DNA from 2 places in the Romboutsia lituseburensis genome. Region 2 is predicted to be linked to the other one. Evidence: riboswitches for the same ligand, from Rfam matches in the RefSeq annotation. Region 2 holds a riboswitch; the other holds the start of a gene.

Region 1 (8,503 bases), 1.9 Mb from region 2:
GTATAAGGAAAAAAATAGTATTAATGAAAAATTACGGAGGGGTCTACCATGAATTCAAAAAAATTAATACTAATAAGTTCTATATTGTTTGGAATTTTATTTATTATATGTGTAAATGCTAATATATCTTATAATAATAAAGAAAAAAATAATGATAATGTTGAAGCTTTGATGATTAATAATGATGATAAAACTATAACTGAGAAGCAAGCAATAAAAAATGTGAAAGAATATTTAAATAAAACGGGTGGATATATTCCGCCTATAATAGATGTAGATAGCATTGATGGTAATTATTATTTAGTACACGCATATGAAATTATAGAAAATGAAGGTGAAAGTCATACGGCTACTACAGGATGGTTTCATGTTAATATAAATAATGGAGATGTTACCGACATAATAAATTAGCAATAAAAGGAAGGAATAAACATGCAAGAAGTGTCATATGAGAAATTATTAAATATAAAAACAACTGGAGAAGAGTTGTGGAGTGATAAAATAAATCATTATCATCCATATCAAGCAACTTTATATAAAGCTCTAGAAGATTTATTTAAAGAATATAGTTTAAGTACAAATGATTATGTAGTTGATTTTGGATGTGGAAAAGGTAGACTTAATTTTTATATAAATTACCATTTTAATTCAACTGTAATAGGAATAGAAATGGATGATAAATATTATAAAGAGTGTCTACTAAATAAAGAAAGCTATTTGAAGATACATAAAAAAAGTAGCAATAAAATAAATTTTGAATGCTGTTTTGCGCAAGATTATGAAATAAAACCGTTGGAAAATAAGTTTTACTTTTTTAATCCATTTTCAGTTCAGATATTTAGAAAAATTATTGATAATATTATAATCTCAGCTTATGAATATAATAAATTTGTAGACTTGATTTTATACTATCCATCAGATGATTACATATATTACTTAGAAAATGAAACTCCATTTATATTACATAAAGAAATACCAATAAGTAATTTATACGGTAAAGATAGTCAAGAGATGTTTTTAATTTATAAATTTGAATACTAATATTTGTAATTATTTATATAACTTAAAAATAAAAAGGAAGAAATTTCATATTTCTTCCTTTTTGATGTAAGCTAGTTTTGAGTAACTAATTTAAAACAATGCCAAGCATCCTATCTATATTTGTAATATGTCCCTCTTTAGGATTTGATATTTTAGTTGAGCGAACTCCACCAATTATTTTATTATCTTGTATAACTGGAGAGCCACTCATTCCTTTAACGATCCCACCTCTAAATTTTATTAATGAGTCATCAACTATTTTGATTCTAGATAATTCATTCTCAACTTTTGTTATTTCAATTTCATGAAGATTGAGTTCACTAGTAATAGGATCAGTACATAATATATATGCTTTTCCTAGTTTAGGCTTAGATATAGGAAGAGCTTGTTTAGAATTATATTTAAAATTATTATAATGTCCTTTAACTCCAAAGTTGTTAACTGAAGTTATTTCTCCTAGAAAATTTCCAATCCGACTTATTACCAAGAATCCAACATCATCCTTTGATGATTTTTTTTGTTGAACAAAATTTGTTTCAAAAATTTTTATTTTATCAAAATCTACATTGTATTTTACACAACTTAATTCGTGAGAAAGTCCTACGAAATTTCCATCTTTATCAATAGCAGTAATAGTTCCAACACCACCAGATGTACAAGATAATTGGTAAAGTCTTAATTCATCAGAAGTCATAGTTATTGATTTATCTTTGCCCTTTCTAAGTATATGAACTGTGACTTTTTCTTTTTCTAGTTTCATTATGTTTTGCATGTCATCTAAAGTAGTTGCTTTTCCCTTAGACTTGCAATCTATTGATATTATAACGTCTTTGCAGTTTAAACTTTTTGCTTGTTCACTCAAGAGACTTTCTACTGCAGGATATTTTAAATCAGAATATATATATACAACTTTACCTACAGGTATTAATTTTATATCATCAGTATTACAAAATGATATAGAAGTAGATAGAGCTATAAAAGTTAATATAAAAATTAAGTTTTTAATAAGTTTCATGCTGTCAGCTCCTTTGATGATTTAAATAAACTATAATAACAAAAATTGTAAATAAATCATAAAAATTTGTGTTAAAGTTATTTTATGAAATAAATAAAATATAAATACCTGGAAGTATATTTTATTAAGAACAAAATAATTAAAAGAATAATAATTAAAAAATATATATCAAGGAATAAAATTGTTTTAATTATAATATCTTTTATAAAAGATAAAAATATTGAATATTTAATTATGATTAAAGTTTAACTAAATTAAATATAAAAATCTAAAACTTTTAATATATTTAATAACAAAGAGAAAACCCCTGCCTTTAAAAAGGAGGGGAATTTTTATATAAAAGCAATTTAAAAGGAGTGATTTTATGGCAAAAATGATATCTGAATCATTTGTTTATGACCTAAAGGAAGGATGTTTATGCAAAATATTAAAATATGTGAAAGCAGACTCTACATTACAATTTGAAATTAGAAAAAATTATATAAATATATACTATAGAGGTGGAAGTTTAATAAAAATAAAAGAAGTTAGTGAAAATTTATACAATGCTTATTTTGATAAAAATTATATAACTTCAAATGATAGCGAGGGTGTAATTATACAATGCATAGAAGATATAGATAATTTAGAAAAAACAAGAAAACTTATACAATTTATACCAAAAATTAAACAACAAATGGATTTTTGGATGAAACTAAAAAAACCAGATGGAGGAGAACGCGAGTACAAACATATAGTTGCAAAGGAAAATAACTCAGGTAATGTAGGCAAATATAGTGATTATTTTATATGCGATATAGAGTATACAGTCCATTTAAATAAAGAGGAAAATTACAAGTTTGATATGATTGGTGTAAAATGGCCAGCAAATAGCAAATCTAGAGAAAATAATAATAACTTGAGCCTATGTATAATTGGTATGAAACATAATGAATATGAGGATTTTAATATAACTAATTATAGCAGTAAGATTTATGAATTTATCACTTGTGAAGAAAAGTTAAGTAGCTTAAAAGGAGAGATAAAAGAAATATATAACATTAAATCTCAACTTGGTCTTATTTATCCATATAATAATGTAAATATAGATTTTGGAAGCAATATTGAAATACTTTTTATATTTGCAAATCAAAATCCAAGACATAGCAAACTAAATACAGATATAGAAAATTTAAAAAAAACTACAGTATATAAAAATCTTTGTAACATAGCAGATATAAAGATTGCAAAAGGTTCTTTCATGGGATATGGACTATATGATGAAAATTTAACAAAAATATAAAATAAAAAATGTTGACAAATTAATATAAACTCGAATACAATTAAATTGAAAAATGAATAAATCTTCAGGGCAGGGTGAAATTCCCTACCGGCGGTAAAGCCCGCGAGCCTTAATTGGCATGATTCGGTGAAACTCCGAAGCCGACAGTAAAGTCTGGATGGAAGAAGATAGTTATATAAATCTAATTTAGTTAGTTTTGATTAGTGTACACAGCTCTGAAATATAAAATATTTCAGAGCTTTTTTAATTATAGGATATAAACTAAGCTTTAAATATAAACTATAATTAAATTATGTAAACTGACATTGATGATCTATATAAAATTATAAAAAGCCCTGAGTATAAACTTAGGGCTTTTTATAATTTATGAAATATTTGTTTAAGAGGTGAGATTAAATGAATGAGAAATATATGCGAGCTGCGATAGACTTAGCTAAAAAAGGCAAAGGGCGTGTAAGTCCGAACCCTCTAGTTGGAGCTGTTATTGTAAAAAATTCAAAAATAATTGGTCAAGGATATCATGAAGAGTATGGGCAAAATCACGCAGAAATAAATGCAATAAAAAGTACAAAAGAAGACTTAAAAGGATCAACTATGTATATTACTTTAGAACCGTGTTGTCACTATGGCAATACTCCACCTTGTGTAGATGAAATAATTAAAAGTAAGATTTCTAAAGTAGTTATAGGTCATTTAGATCCAAATCCAATAGTTTCAGGAAATGGAGTAAAAAAGCTTATACATAATAATATTGAAGTTGTAATTGATGTATTAAGAGATGAATGTATGAAAATGAACGAAGTATTTTTAAAATATATATTAAATAAAGAACCTTTTGTAATAATGAAAAACGCTATGTCATTAGATGGAAAAATAGCCACATACGCAGGTGAGTCAAAATGGATATCATCACAAAAATCAAGAGAAAAGGTACATGAATTAAGAAGTGAAGTAAGTGCTATTATGGTTGGAGTAGATACTATTATAAATGATGATCCAAGTCTTACATGTAGATTAATTAAAGGTAAAAATCCAATAAGGATTATAGTAGACTCAAGTCTGAGAATACCAATAAATAGCATTGTGTTAAAGGACAATTGTTCTAAAACTATAATAGCTACAACAAATAATTCAAATAAAGAAAAAGTAGAAAAGTTGAAATCAGAAGGAATAGATGTATTAGTAATAGATAAAAAAGATAATAGGGTTGATTTAAAAAAATTAATGAAAGCTTTAGGTAGATTACATATTGATAGTGTTTTACTAGAAGGAGGTTCGACGTTAAATTTTTCAGCACTAAAAGAAGGGATAGTAGATAAAGTTCAGATATATATTGCTCCGATGATTTTAGGAGGTAAATTAGCAAAAACCCCTGTGGGAGGAGAAGGAGTTAAATATTTAAGTGATGCGTACAATTTAACAAGTATAACTTTAAAAGTGATAGATAGAGATATTCTTGTTGAAGGATATATACATGGAAAGGAGGCTTAATTTGTTTACAGGGATAATTGAAGAAATAGGAATTGTAAAAGATATAAAAAAATCTGTCAAATCCTCAAAAATAACAATAGAAGCTAACAAAATATTAGAGAAGATAAACTTGGGAGACAGTATATCAACAAACGGAGTTTGTCTTACTGCAAGTAGTATCAATGAAAATTATTTTGAAGCTGATATAATGGCAGAAACTTTAAGAAGAAGTAATCTAGGTAAGCTTAAAATAGGAAGCAAGGTTAACTTGGAAAGAGCATTATGTTTAGAATGCAGATTAGGTGGACACATAGTAAGTGGTCATATAGATGGAATAGGAGAAATAATTTCATTTATAAAAGAAGACAATGCTATATGGGTTAGTATAAAAACCAGTAAAGACTTATTAAAGTATATTGTAGAAAAAGGATCAATTGCAATTGATGGAATAAGTTTGACTGTAGCATATGTAGATGATTATAAATTTAAGGTATCTGTAATACCTCATACAAAAAGTGAAACAACATTATTAAAAAAAAATGTAAAAGATACAGTAAATATAGAATGCGATATGATTGGAAAGTATGTAGAGAAGCTATTAGGTTTAAGTAAAAAAAACATAAAAAGTAATTTAAATGAAGATTTTCTTAAGGAGAATGGATTCATTTAATATTAAAATAATATGTTAATAAAATAGGAGAGGAAGTTAGTTATGTTTGAATTTAATACTATAGAGCAAGCAATAGAAGATATAAAAGAAGGTAAAATCATTATTGTAATAGATGATCCTAGTAGAGAAAATGAAGGGGATTTGTTGATGGCGGCTGAAAAGGTTACACCAGAAGCTATTAATTTTATGGCGACATATGCAAGAGGGCTTATATGTACACCAATAAATGATGAAAGATTGCAGGAATTAGATATTAAACAAATGGTAAATGACAATACAGATAATCATGAAACAGCATTTACAGTGTCAGTTGATTATACCAGCACCCATACAGGTATCTCAGCATATGAAAGAGCTTTAACTATTAAAAAGCTTTTAGATAACAAAAGTAGTAAAAAAGATTTTAAAAAACCAGGACATGTATTTCCATTAAGAGCTAAAACAAATGGAGTATTAGAAAGAGCTGGTCATACTGAAGCAGCAGTAGATTTAGCTAAGTTAGCGGGACTGAAGCCAGCAGGCGTAATATGTGAAATAATGAATGAAGATGGAACTATGGCTAGAACACCTAAACTTATAGAATTTGCTAAAAAGCATGATTTAAAGATAGTAACTATATCAGATTTAATAGAATATAGAACAAAAAAAGAAAAACTTATTGAAAGAGTGGTTGAAACCAAAATGCCGACTAAATACGGAGAATTTAAAATTTATGGTTTTGTAAATAAGTTAAATGGAGAACATCATGTAGCTTTAGTAAAAGGAGAAATAAATAAAGAAGATATTATATTAACAAGAGTTCACTCAGAGTGTCTAACTGGTGATGCTTTAGGGTCTAAAAGATGTGATTGTGGGGAACAGTATGATTTAGCAATGAAGCAAATAGCAAAAGAAGGGTGCGGAATTTTATTATATTTAAGACAAGAAGGAAGAGGCATAGGATTAATAAATAAGCTTAAAGCATATGCACTCCAAGATAAAGGATTGGATACAGTACAAGCCAATATTGAGTTAGGATTTAAAGATGATATGAGATCTTATGATATAGGAGCTCAAATACTTAAAGATTTAGGAGCAACAAAGTTAAAGATAATGACAAATAATCCAAGAAAGATTAATGGATTAAGTGAGTATGGAATAAAAATTGTAGATAGAGTTCCGATTCAGATGGAAACTAATAAATATAGTGAATTTTATCTAAAAACAAAACAAGAAAAAATGTCTCATATGTTTACATATTAAATTAATTATATAAATGGAGGAATTAGTTATGAAAATAATAGAAGGAAATTTAGTAGCAAAAGATTTAAAAATAGGTATTGTAGCAGCTAGATTTAATGAGTTTATAGTATCTAAGTTAATAGAAGGAGCGCGAGATGGGCTAAAAAGACATGGAGTAGAAGATGATTATATTGAGCTTATATGGGTTCCAGGGGCTTTTGAAATTCCATTAGTAGCTAAAAAAATGGTTGCAAGTGAAAAATATGATGCAGTTATATGCCTAGGAGCAGTTATTAAAGGTTCAACTTCTCATTATGATTATGTATGTGCAGAAGTATCAAAAGGAATAGCAAGTGTATCATTAGAGTATAAAAAGCCAGTTATATTTGGCGTTTTAACAACAGATAATATTGAGCAAGCAATAGAAAGAGCAGGATCTAAAGCAGGAAATAAAGGATATGATGCAGCTGTGTCTGCTATAGAAATGGCTAATTTGATATCAAAATTTTAAATAGCATAAACTTCACTTGTAATCATATACTTATATAAAAATATATAAAATTTTTTGTACTTTTTATATTGATTACAAGGGGGGATATATTTTGGAGCAGGTATTAAGCAGTGTAAATAATTTTTTTGAATTTATAGTGCCGATATCAGATTTTATGTGGAATTTTCCAACAAATTTTGAGTGGTACGCCAAGATACCTATTCTTGGAAATTTTGCATTTTCTATACTATTATTAGTAGGGACTGGAATATATTTTAGTTTTAGAACTAAATTTGTTCAAGTGAGACGATTTAAGACAGGGATTAAAACTATTTTAAAAAAGAAAATAGGTGATACTGGAGTGAGCCCATTTGCTGCATTTTTATTAAGTTCAGCAATGAGAATAGGACCAGGGAATATAATAGGTGTTACATATGCAGTTTCAGTTGGAGGCCCAGGAGCAATATTTTGGATGTGGGTATCAGCATTTTTTGGGATGTCGATAGCATTTTCAGAAGCTGTACTAGCTCAGTTGTTTAAAGAAAAGAAAAATAAAGAGTTTGTAGGAGGTCTTCCTTTTTACGGGAGGAAAATATTTGGAAATAGATATTGGGTAGGGGGATTATTATCAACTATATTTATAATTTATGCATTATTCAATTTACCAGGACAAACCTTTAATTTATACACTTCCTTAGGAGCTGTTGCAGAAAATTTAACAGGCCAGACTTATGATAGACAATCTGTTTTATATTATATTATAGGAGTAATTATAATAATTTCGGTAGCACTTACTGTGTTTGGAGGTATAAGAGGAGTTACTAGAGTGACGGATAAGTTAGTTCCAGTAATGGCAATTATATATGCAACTATAGTAATAATTATAATCGGTATAAATTTCAAGTTAATACCTTACTTCTTTGTATCAGTATTTAAAGGAGCATTTACACCAGAAGCTATATTTGGTGGAGGGTTTGGTATGTGCTTAGCACAAGGAGTTAAGAGAGGATTAATGTCAAATGAAGCAGGTCAAGGTACAATAACTATGGCTGCTTCAATATCTGAAAATGAGCATCCATGTGAACAAGGATTTATACAAGCAATAGGAGTATTCTTAGACACTATGATAATTTGTACAATGACAGGATTTTTAATTGTTATGGCTAGCGTTTGGAATGGAGATGCTGGAGTTGTGTGGGAAGTTATAAAAGAATCCAAAATAACAGTTTATAATGCATCAGTAGCTCACTTAGTTCCTGGAGTAGGTTTAGATAATATAGTAAATGCTATTTTATCATTATGTTATGCTATGTT
Region 2 (8,503 bases):
TTATCAAATGCTTCACCTGATGCATCATCTCTAGTTCTACCTAAAATTTCATATTCACCATAATTTTTAACTTCTACTAGATGAGTATGTCCTCCTGAAACAATAAGAGTTATAAATGGTGGTTTCAAATCTTTATGTTCTATATAATTAGCACTAACGTGTCCTTCTATGTGGTTTACTCCTACTAATGGTTTGTCTGTTGTATATGCAAGTGCTTTTGCATAAGATAAACCAACAAGTAAAGCTCCTGCTAAACCTGGGCCATATGTTACAGCTATATGATCAGCATCATTTAACGTAATATTCGCTTGTTTTAATGCTTCATCTAAAACTTCATCTATATTTTCTATATGCTTTCTTGATGCTACTTCTGGTACTACTCCACCAAATTTTTTATGTAATTCTATTTGAGTGTTTACTACGTTTGATAATACTTCTCTACCATTTCTTAAAACTGCTATAGAAGTTTCATCGCAGCTACTTTCTATAGATAGTGTTATTATATCTTTCATTACTTCACCGCCTTTATATCATTCCACATTATCATAGCATCCTCTTTATTGTCGCTATAATATTCTTTTCTAATTCCAGCTAGTTTAAATCCATATTTTTTATAAAGATTTTGAGCAACAATATTAGATACTCTTACTTCTAATGTCATTGCAACTATACTATTAGCTCTACATAATTCTACTAATGCGTTCACTAGCTTATCTCCTATTTTTAATCCTCTATATTCACTGTGTACAGCTACATTGGTAATCTGTCCTTCATCCATAACAAACCATATTCCAACATAGCCTACTACTTTATTATCTATTTTTGCAACTAAATATCTTGCAACATCATTATTAAGTTCTTTTTTAAAAGCATCCTTAGACCAATGATGTTCAAAGCAGTCTTTTTCTACTTGAAAAACACCATCTATATCTTTCGATGTCATTTGCTCTATTACTAAATTATTTTCCATTTTGTATCCTCTTCATTTTTTCATCATATTGAACTTCTGCTTGAGATTTTCTTATATATAATGGATTTATTCCGAAACAATCATATACATTTATATTTTTATTATATTTATTTATAGCAACAGAGCATAAGCTACTTGCTTTATTTACATTATGAGAAGGTGCAGGTATATGTATATTAGATTTTAATTTTATCTTGTCCTCGTACTTGTATACTGCTTCTCCAACTATTATCCACTCTTCATTAGTTTGCGATAATTCTTCTAATAAATCATCTATTTCTACTACATCAACTGACTTTAATTCTACTAGTTCATTATTCTCAAATTTATATTGACCCATATATACTTGAGTTCTTTGTGCATCTAATATAGAACATATCTTTTTATCACATAAATTCATATTTGCAGCCAATAATTCAACTGAATTAACTCCTACTATAGGTAAATTATTCACATGTGATATAGCTTTTGCAGTAGACATTCCTATTCTTAATCCTGTAAATGATCCTGGACCTTCACAAACAGCTAATACATCTATTTCATTGATATTAATATCACTTATTTTAAGCATATTTTCAATCATAGGCATAAGCTTTTGAGAATGAGTTTTCTTAGTATTTATAGTGTACTCACAAATTAATTTATTATCTTCAATAACTGCAACACTTGCAGCTAATGAAGATGTATCTATTCCTAAAACCTTCATTATTTTGTCAACTCCTCAACTATTTCTTCATATTTTTTTCCCACTGGATTTAATATCATTTCTCTAGACATATCTTTATATTTCAGCTCTATATGTAAATATTCTTCTGGAAGTATATCTTCTATAAGATTTGCCCACTCTATGATACAAACACCTTCTCCATTTATGTACTCATCGTAACCAATTTCATACATTTCATCACTACTACCGATTCTATAAACATCAAAATGATATAAAGGCATCTTTCCTTCGTATTCATTTACTATAGTAAATGTAGGACTAGTTATATAATCATCAACTTCTAAAGCTTCTGCTAAGCTTTGTGTCATTGTCGTTTTACCTGCTCCTAAATCACCTATTAAGCAAATTACACTACCTGGTTGCAGTAAAGTTCCTAATTTATATCCGATTTCTTTTGTTTTTTGTTCATTTTCTAAGTATATATTAACCATAATTTCATCTCCATAAAAATTTATGTAATAACTATATATTTCAAATATATATTCATTTATAAAAATATCTTAATTATAATTATCAACTATATTCATTTATATTATAACAATACTATTTGTTTTATAAATAAACAAACTATTAATAATAGTCAACTAGATATTATTATATTATAACAATGTATTATTATAAAGTATTTATAAGTATAAACTATATTATTGTTGATTTTTTAACTTTCATTTTATTTATATTTAAATTTTATTTTCAATTTTCTTATAATTTATATTTTTTTATTTTTTTTGTAAAAATGTGTATACGGTTCTGAACTATTGACCATAATTTAAATACAAAGGATATTTACTCCCCCAAATATTAAATATTCCTTATTCCCCCTAGCACTTACTTTTTTAAGTAAGTGCTTTTTAATTTTCTAAAAATATACTAATTTTTATATTGTAAATTATATATATTATTGAAATTTTTTACATTATATAAACTTTAATCGAACCCCTTACCCCTTTGCTATGGCTTAATTTAAGCTAATATTATTAAATAAGCTCCTAATCCAATGTTTATACTAGGAATAATTTTACATGTAGATTTTTATTTTAATTGTGATACTATATTCACATCATCAATTGTAACTTTTTTGTAACCTTTTGATGAAATCTGAATTAAAGATAAACTAGAGGTGGATTAAAATGAAAAAACAAATAAAAACGCTAGTAGCAGCAGGATTAATATCAATAGTATCGGCAGGTAGCATAGTTACATCTCATGCAGATTCAAGAACTACTACATGCAAGAACTCTAATCAAAAATTACAAATAGTATGTGTAAATTTAAATAAAAATTGTTTTAAATATAAGAAAAATTGTAACGTTAACAAACCAACTAACTCAGATTGTAACGTTAACAAACCAACTAATTCTGGATGTTCAAACAATGATACTGTAAAGCCTGAAAAACCTAATACTACTCCAGAGAACAAACCTTCAGTTCCTGGTGATTCAAGCAACAGCAATAATAGTAACAACAATAATAACAATACTGTAAAACCTGAAAACAAACCAGAGTCTAATACTTCATTCTCAGCTCAACAACAAGAAGTATTAAACTTAGTTAACCAAGAAAGAGCTAAAGTTGGAGCTAAGCCTTTAACATTAAATAAAGAATTATCTAATGTTGCAACTACAAAATCGCAAGATATGATAAACAAAAACTATTTTGACCATACTTCTCCTACTTATGGTTCACCATTTGATATGATGAAACAATTCGGAATATCTTACAAAACAGCTGGAGAAAATATAGCAATGGGACAAAGAACTCCTGCTGAAGTTATGAATTCTTGGATGAACTCTGAAGGTCATAGAAAAAATATATTAAACCCTAACTTTACTGAGCTAGGTGTTGGTATAGCTAAAGCTTCAAACGGACAATTATACTGGACACAAATGTTTATAGGAAAATAATAAATTTATATTAAAAGACACTTATTAAAAATAAGTGTCTTTTCTCTTTTATCATAATTTATAGCATAATATTACCTCTCACAAAATACTCTTATATAAATATAATATAATTACAAATAAAATATTGGAGGGCTTATATTTGAAAAAACTTATTTCTATAATCTCGACCTTTTTAATTCTTATCATTTGTAATTTTATACTGTGTAATCTTTTCAAAACTAGTTTTTTTGAATTTTCTTTTTTAACAGGAATATTAGTTACTATTTTTATAGCATTTTTCTCTAGTGATGGTGGAGCAACTACTTCTGCATGTGATTTACGATATAAATTTTTACTTGAAAGTGATACAAGAAAAAATAACGGTGATATTCAATTCAATATAAATCTCCCTTTTATAGTATCTCTAATATATACTATAGTAACTGGAATTATTAGTTTTATAGTTTACTTTGATCACTTTTTTTAGCAAAAATTCGTTTAGTTTAACCTAACGTATTGGATCTAAACTTCATGATATCAATGAATTTGTACGTAAAAAACTCCCTAATTTAAGTTAGGGAGTTTTATTTTATTTAACTCTATTTAATATCTTCTCTGTTCTTTTGTATAAAGGTAATGTCAACAATGACATTATAGTTGCTTTTAATAAATTAAACGGAGCTATTATCCATATTACAAATGTCAGTTTATCTACTATATAAGGATTAATTGCTGCTCCCATTTCTATTACTGCTTCTATCGGCATTATAGTGCTATAAAATGGTAGCATTATATAGTAATTTGATAAACATCCAACTATAGTCATAACAAATACTCCAAGTATAAGTCCTATTATAATTCCTGATTTTTCTCTTTTCTTTGTATAAACATAAGAAACTGTCCAAACAAATGATCCACCTATTACGAAATTTGCAAATTCTCCAACACCACCTGTTGTAGACATACCTGTTATAAACTGTAATAAATTTTTAAGAAATGCTATAGCAACACCTGCCATAGGTCCTAGCGCAATTCCGCCTAATAATGCTGGTAAATCAGATACATCTATTTTTAGAAATTCTGGAAATAACATTGGAATTGGAACAGATATAAACATTAATATATATCCAATTGCAGATAGAATTCCTACCTTTACTAATGTAGATGTTTTAAAAACACTTTTATTTTCTAAAGTTCCTTGCATAAAATATAACCTCCTAATTTTATTAGGAAAAACAAAAGCTCGAAGAGATCTATCTTCGAGCTTATTTTTTGAGCGCAAGTTATATAATATACATAATTTATTGTATATAAATAGACAATGTAAAAAATTTGCTTCTTCTCTCATCCAGACTTTACTGTCGGCTTTGGAATTTCACCAAATCATGCTACAAATGTAGCTCGCGGGCTGTACCGCCGGTAGGGAATTTCACCCTGCCCCGAAGATCTATCTTACTATTGATTTTTCCATTCTTATATTTATATAGTATTAATTTAAACTCTCAAAGTCAACTAATTTTTTTATATACCTTATATTACCTGTTAATTAATTACGACGACTATATTTTTATACCCATAATTATTTATTGTAAACTAATTTTCCATCTATGACAGTGTATAATACATTACTTTGTATTTCTAATGGACACCCATCCCATATAACTATATCTGCATCTTTTCCTACTTCTATAGATCCTACTTTATTATCTATACCTAAAGTTTTAGCTGGATTTATAGTTATAGCTTCAAAGGCTTTTTCTTTTTTCATACCATGCTTAACAGCTATACCTGCACATAACGGTAAATACTGAACAGGAATTACAGGATGGTCTGTCATTAAACATATATCTAGTCCTGCATTAGATAATATTCCCGCTGTATCAAAAGTTAAATTTCTTAATTCTATTTTAGATTTTTCTGTTAATGAAGGACCCACAATTACTGGATATCCTTCTTCTACTAATTCTTCAACTATTAAGTGACCTTCTGTACAGTGATCTAGTGTAAGTTTTAGATCAAATTCTTTAGCTATTCTTATAGCTGTAAATATATCATCCGCTCTATGTGCATGAACTTTAAATGGCACTTCTCCTTTAAGCACTGGCAATAAGCTCTCCATTCTTATATCATACTCTGGCTTATCATGATCTTCATGCTCCATGTATAAATCCATTTCATCTAAATACTCTTCTGCCTTTTTTAAATTTTCTCTTAGTAATGAAGCTATAGCCATTCTAGTCTGAGGCATTTTCTCATCTCTTCCATAACAACTTTTGGGATTTTCACCAAAAGCTATCTTAGATGCAACAGGATTTTTTATAACCATTTTATCTATTCTTCTACCAAATGTTTTTATAGCTATACATTGGCCACCCATTACATTTGCACTTCCTGGAGTTGTACATACCGCTGTTATACCTCCTTGAACTGCTTCTTTAAAAGTATTATCCATTGGATTTATACCATCTATTGGATTTAGGTGTGGAGTTATTGGATCAGTTTCCTCATTTCCATCTGCACCTTCAAATCCCATTCCATCTTCCCATAATCCTAAATGAGTATGGGCATCTATAAATCCAGGGAATACAAACTTACCATCTGCATCTATAACTTGTGCATCTGATGGTACATCTAAATTTTTTCCAATAGCCACTATCTTTCCATTTTCTATAATTATATTTTCTTCAACTATCCCGTTAGTTATAGTATTTATTGTTCCATTTTTTATGAATATCATATATTCTCCTCCTAATATAAGCTTATATCTTCATTGATAAAGCCACTCTTTGCTTATTCATGTCAACTCCTATAACTTTTACGTCTACAATATCTCCTACTGTGACTATAGACATAGGATCTTTTACAAATGATTTACTCATTTGAGATTTATGAACTAAACCATCATTTTTTATTCCAATATCTACGAAAGCTCCAAAGTCTACTACATTTCTAACTGTACCTTTTAGAACCATTTCTTCTTGGATATCTTCTATTTTTAATACATCCGTTCTAAGTATAGGTTTTATACCTTCTTCTCTAGGATCTCTTCCTGGTTTTTTAATTTCAGCTATTATATCTTTTAGGGTTAATTGGCCGATTTCTAAATTATCACTTAATTGTTTTATACCTACTTCATTAATCTTAGAATCAATTTCTTCTATATTTTTATTTTCTATATCCTTTAATGAGTATCCTAAAATTTCTAACATTTTTTTACAAGTATCATAGCTCTCTGGATGAACGCCTGTATTATCTAAAGGATTTTTAGCATCCAGTATTCTCATAAATCCTGCACATTGTGTAAATGCTTGAGGACCTAATCTCTTTACTTTTTTCAACTGTGCCCTAGACGTAAAGTCTCCATTTTCTTCTCTATATGCTACTATATTTTTAGCTATAGTTTTACTTATACCTGCAATATGCTCTAATAAAGAATATGATGCTGTATTTAAATCTACACCTACGCTATTAACTGAGTCTTCTACAACTCCACCTAATACTTCAGCTAATCTTTTTTGATTTAAATCATGCTGATATTGACCTACCCCTATACTTTTAGGATCTATTTTTACTAGTTCTGCCAATGGATCCTGTAATCTTCTTCCTATAGATATAGCTCCTCTTATAGATACATTTATATCTGGATGCTCTTCATTAGCCAATTCTGATGCAGAATAAACTGATGCTCCAGCTTCATTAACTATTATATATTGGATAGGTCTCTCTATTTCCTTTATCATATCTGATACAAATTTTTCAGATTCTCTCGATGCAGTTCCATTTCCAATAGCTATGATATCTATTCCATGAGTATTTATTAATTCTTTAAGAGTTTTCTTTGCACCTTCTACATTATTTTGTGGTTCTGTTGGATATACCGTTGTAAAGTCTAGTAGCTTTCCATTTTTATCTACAACCGCAATCTTGCATCCTGTTCTAAATGCTGGGTCAAATCCCATTACAACTTTATCTTTAACTGGTGATTGTAATAAAAGGCTTTTTATATTTTTACCAAATACACTTATCGCTCTTTCTTGAGCTAATTCAGTTAAATGGTTTCTTATTTCTCTTTCTATAGAAGGAAATATTAATCTTTTGTATGCATCCTCTATAGATGAAACTATTTCTTGTTTATTTTTAAAGTTATCATTTTTTACATATTCATTTATTATATGATTTATTACTTTTTCATTATTTATTTCTAATTTAACCTTTAAAAAACTTTCTTTTTCTCCTCTATTTATAGCTAATACTCTATGAGGAGCTATAGTTTTTACTGATTCACTATAATCATAGTACATATCATATACAGATTTTTCTTCCTGAGAATTTTTCGTTACTATAATACCCTCTTTTAATGCAAGCTCTCTTATATGTTTTCTTATTTTTGCATCATCTGATACGATTTCAGCTATTATATCTTTAGCTCCTTTTAAAGCTTCTTCTATTGAGCTTACTTCCTTTTCTTCATTTATATATTTTTCAGCTTCAATATCTAAATTTTCTATATTTGTATTTAAAATAGCTAATGCTAAGCCCTCTAATCCCTTTTCTTTTGCTATAGTAGCTCTAGTTCTTTTCTTTTGTTTATATGGAGCATATATGTCTTCCACTTCTTGAAGAGTATGTGCTTTTTCTATATTTACTTTTATTTCTTCTGTTAATTTTCCCTGTTCTTCAATTATTCTTACTACATCATCTTTTCTACTTTGTAAATTTCTTAAATACATCAATTTATCATGAAATTCTCTTAGAGTTACATCGCTCATTTCTCCAGTCATTTCTTTTCTGTATCTAGCTATAAATGGGATTGTGTTACCTTCATCTATAAGTTTTATAGTATTGTTTACTTGGTCATCTCTTAGATTAAGTTCTTTTTTTAATATTTCATTTATATTCATATGAATCCCTCTTCTTTCGCTT

Evidence for each region. A riboswitch is a leader RNA that binds a small molecule or an ion and turns the genes downstream of it on or off. The one in region 2 is predicted to bind FMN.
Region 1: it holds a riboswitch for FMN, as region 2 does, so the genes downstream of both, ribD (bifunctional diaminohydroxyphosphoribosylaminopyrimidine deaminase/5-amino-6-(5-phosphoribosylamino)uracil reductase RibD) here and NWE74_RS10730 (ECF transporter S component) in region 2, are expected to answer to the same signal.

What each region holds. Positions count from the first base shown of each region.
Region 1 is NZ_JANQBQ010000001.1:344,840-353,342, forward strand. It holds gene NWE74_RS01695 (hypothetical protein) at 49-411, shown strand; gene NWE74_RS01700 (SAM-dependent methyltransferase) at 433-1,041, shown strand; gene NWE74_RS01705 (SpoIVB peptidase S55 domain-containing protein) at 1,127-2,056, opposite strand; gene NWE74_RS01710 (hypothetical protein) at 2,421-3,338, shown strand; FMN riboswitch at 3,395-3,511, shown strand; gene ribD (bifunctional diaminohydroxyphosphoribosylaminopyrimidine deaminase/5-amino-6-(5-phosphoribosylamino)uracil reductase RibD) at 3,735-4,829, shown strand; gene ribE (riboflavin synthase) at 4,831-5,478, shown strand; gene NWE74_RS01725 (bifunctional 3,4-dihydroxy-2-butanone-4-phosphate synthase/GTP cyclohydrolase II) at 5,521-6,720, shown strand; gene ribE (6,7-dimethyl-8-ribityllumazine synthase) at 6,749-7,210, shown strand; gene NWE74_RS01735 (alanine/glycine:cation symporter family protein) at 7,302-8,503, shown strand, end outside.
Region 2 is NZ_JANQBQ010000001.1:2,236,507-2,245,009, forward strand. It holds gene tsaD (tRNA (adenosine(37)-N6)-threonylcarbamoyltransferase complex transferase subunit TsaD) at 1-512, opposite strand, end outside; gene rimI (ribosomal protein S18-alanine N-acetyltransferase) at 512-970, opposite strand; gene tsaB (tRNA (adenosine(37)-N6)-threonylcarbamoyltransferase complex dimerization subunit type 1 TsaB) at 960-1,676, opposite strand; gene tsaE (tRNA (adenosine(37)-N6)-threonylcarbamoyltransferase complex ATPase subunit type 1 TsaE) at 1,676-2,128, opposite strand; gene NWE74_RS10725 (CAP domain-containing protein) at 2,828-3,601, shown strand; gene NWE74_RS10730 (ECF transporter S component) at 4,170-4,784, opposite strand; FMN riboswitch at 4,913-5,031, opposite strand; gene NWE74_RS10735 (amidohydrolase) at 5,160-6,317, opposite strand; gene NWE74_RS10740 (Tex family protein) at 6,340-8,481, opposite strand.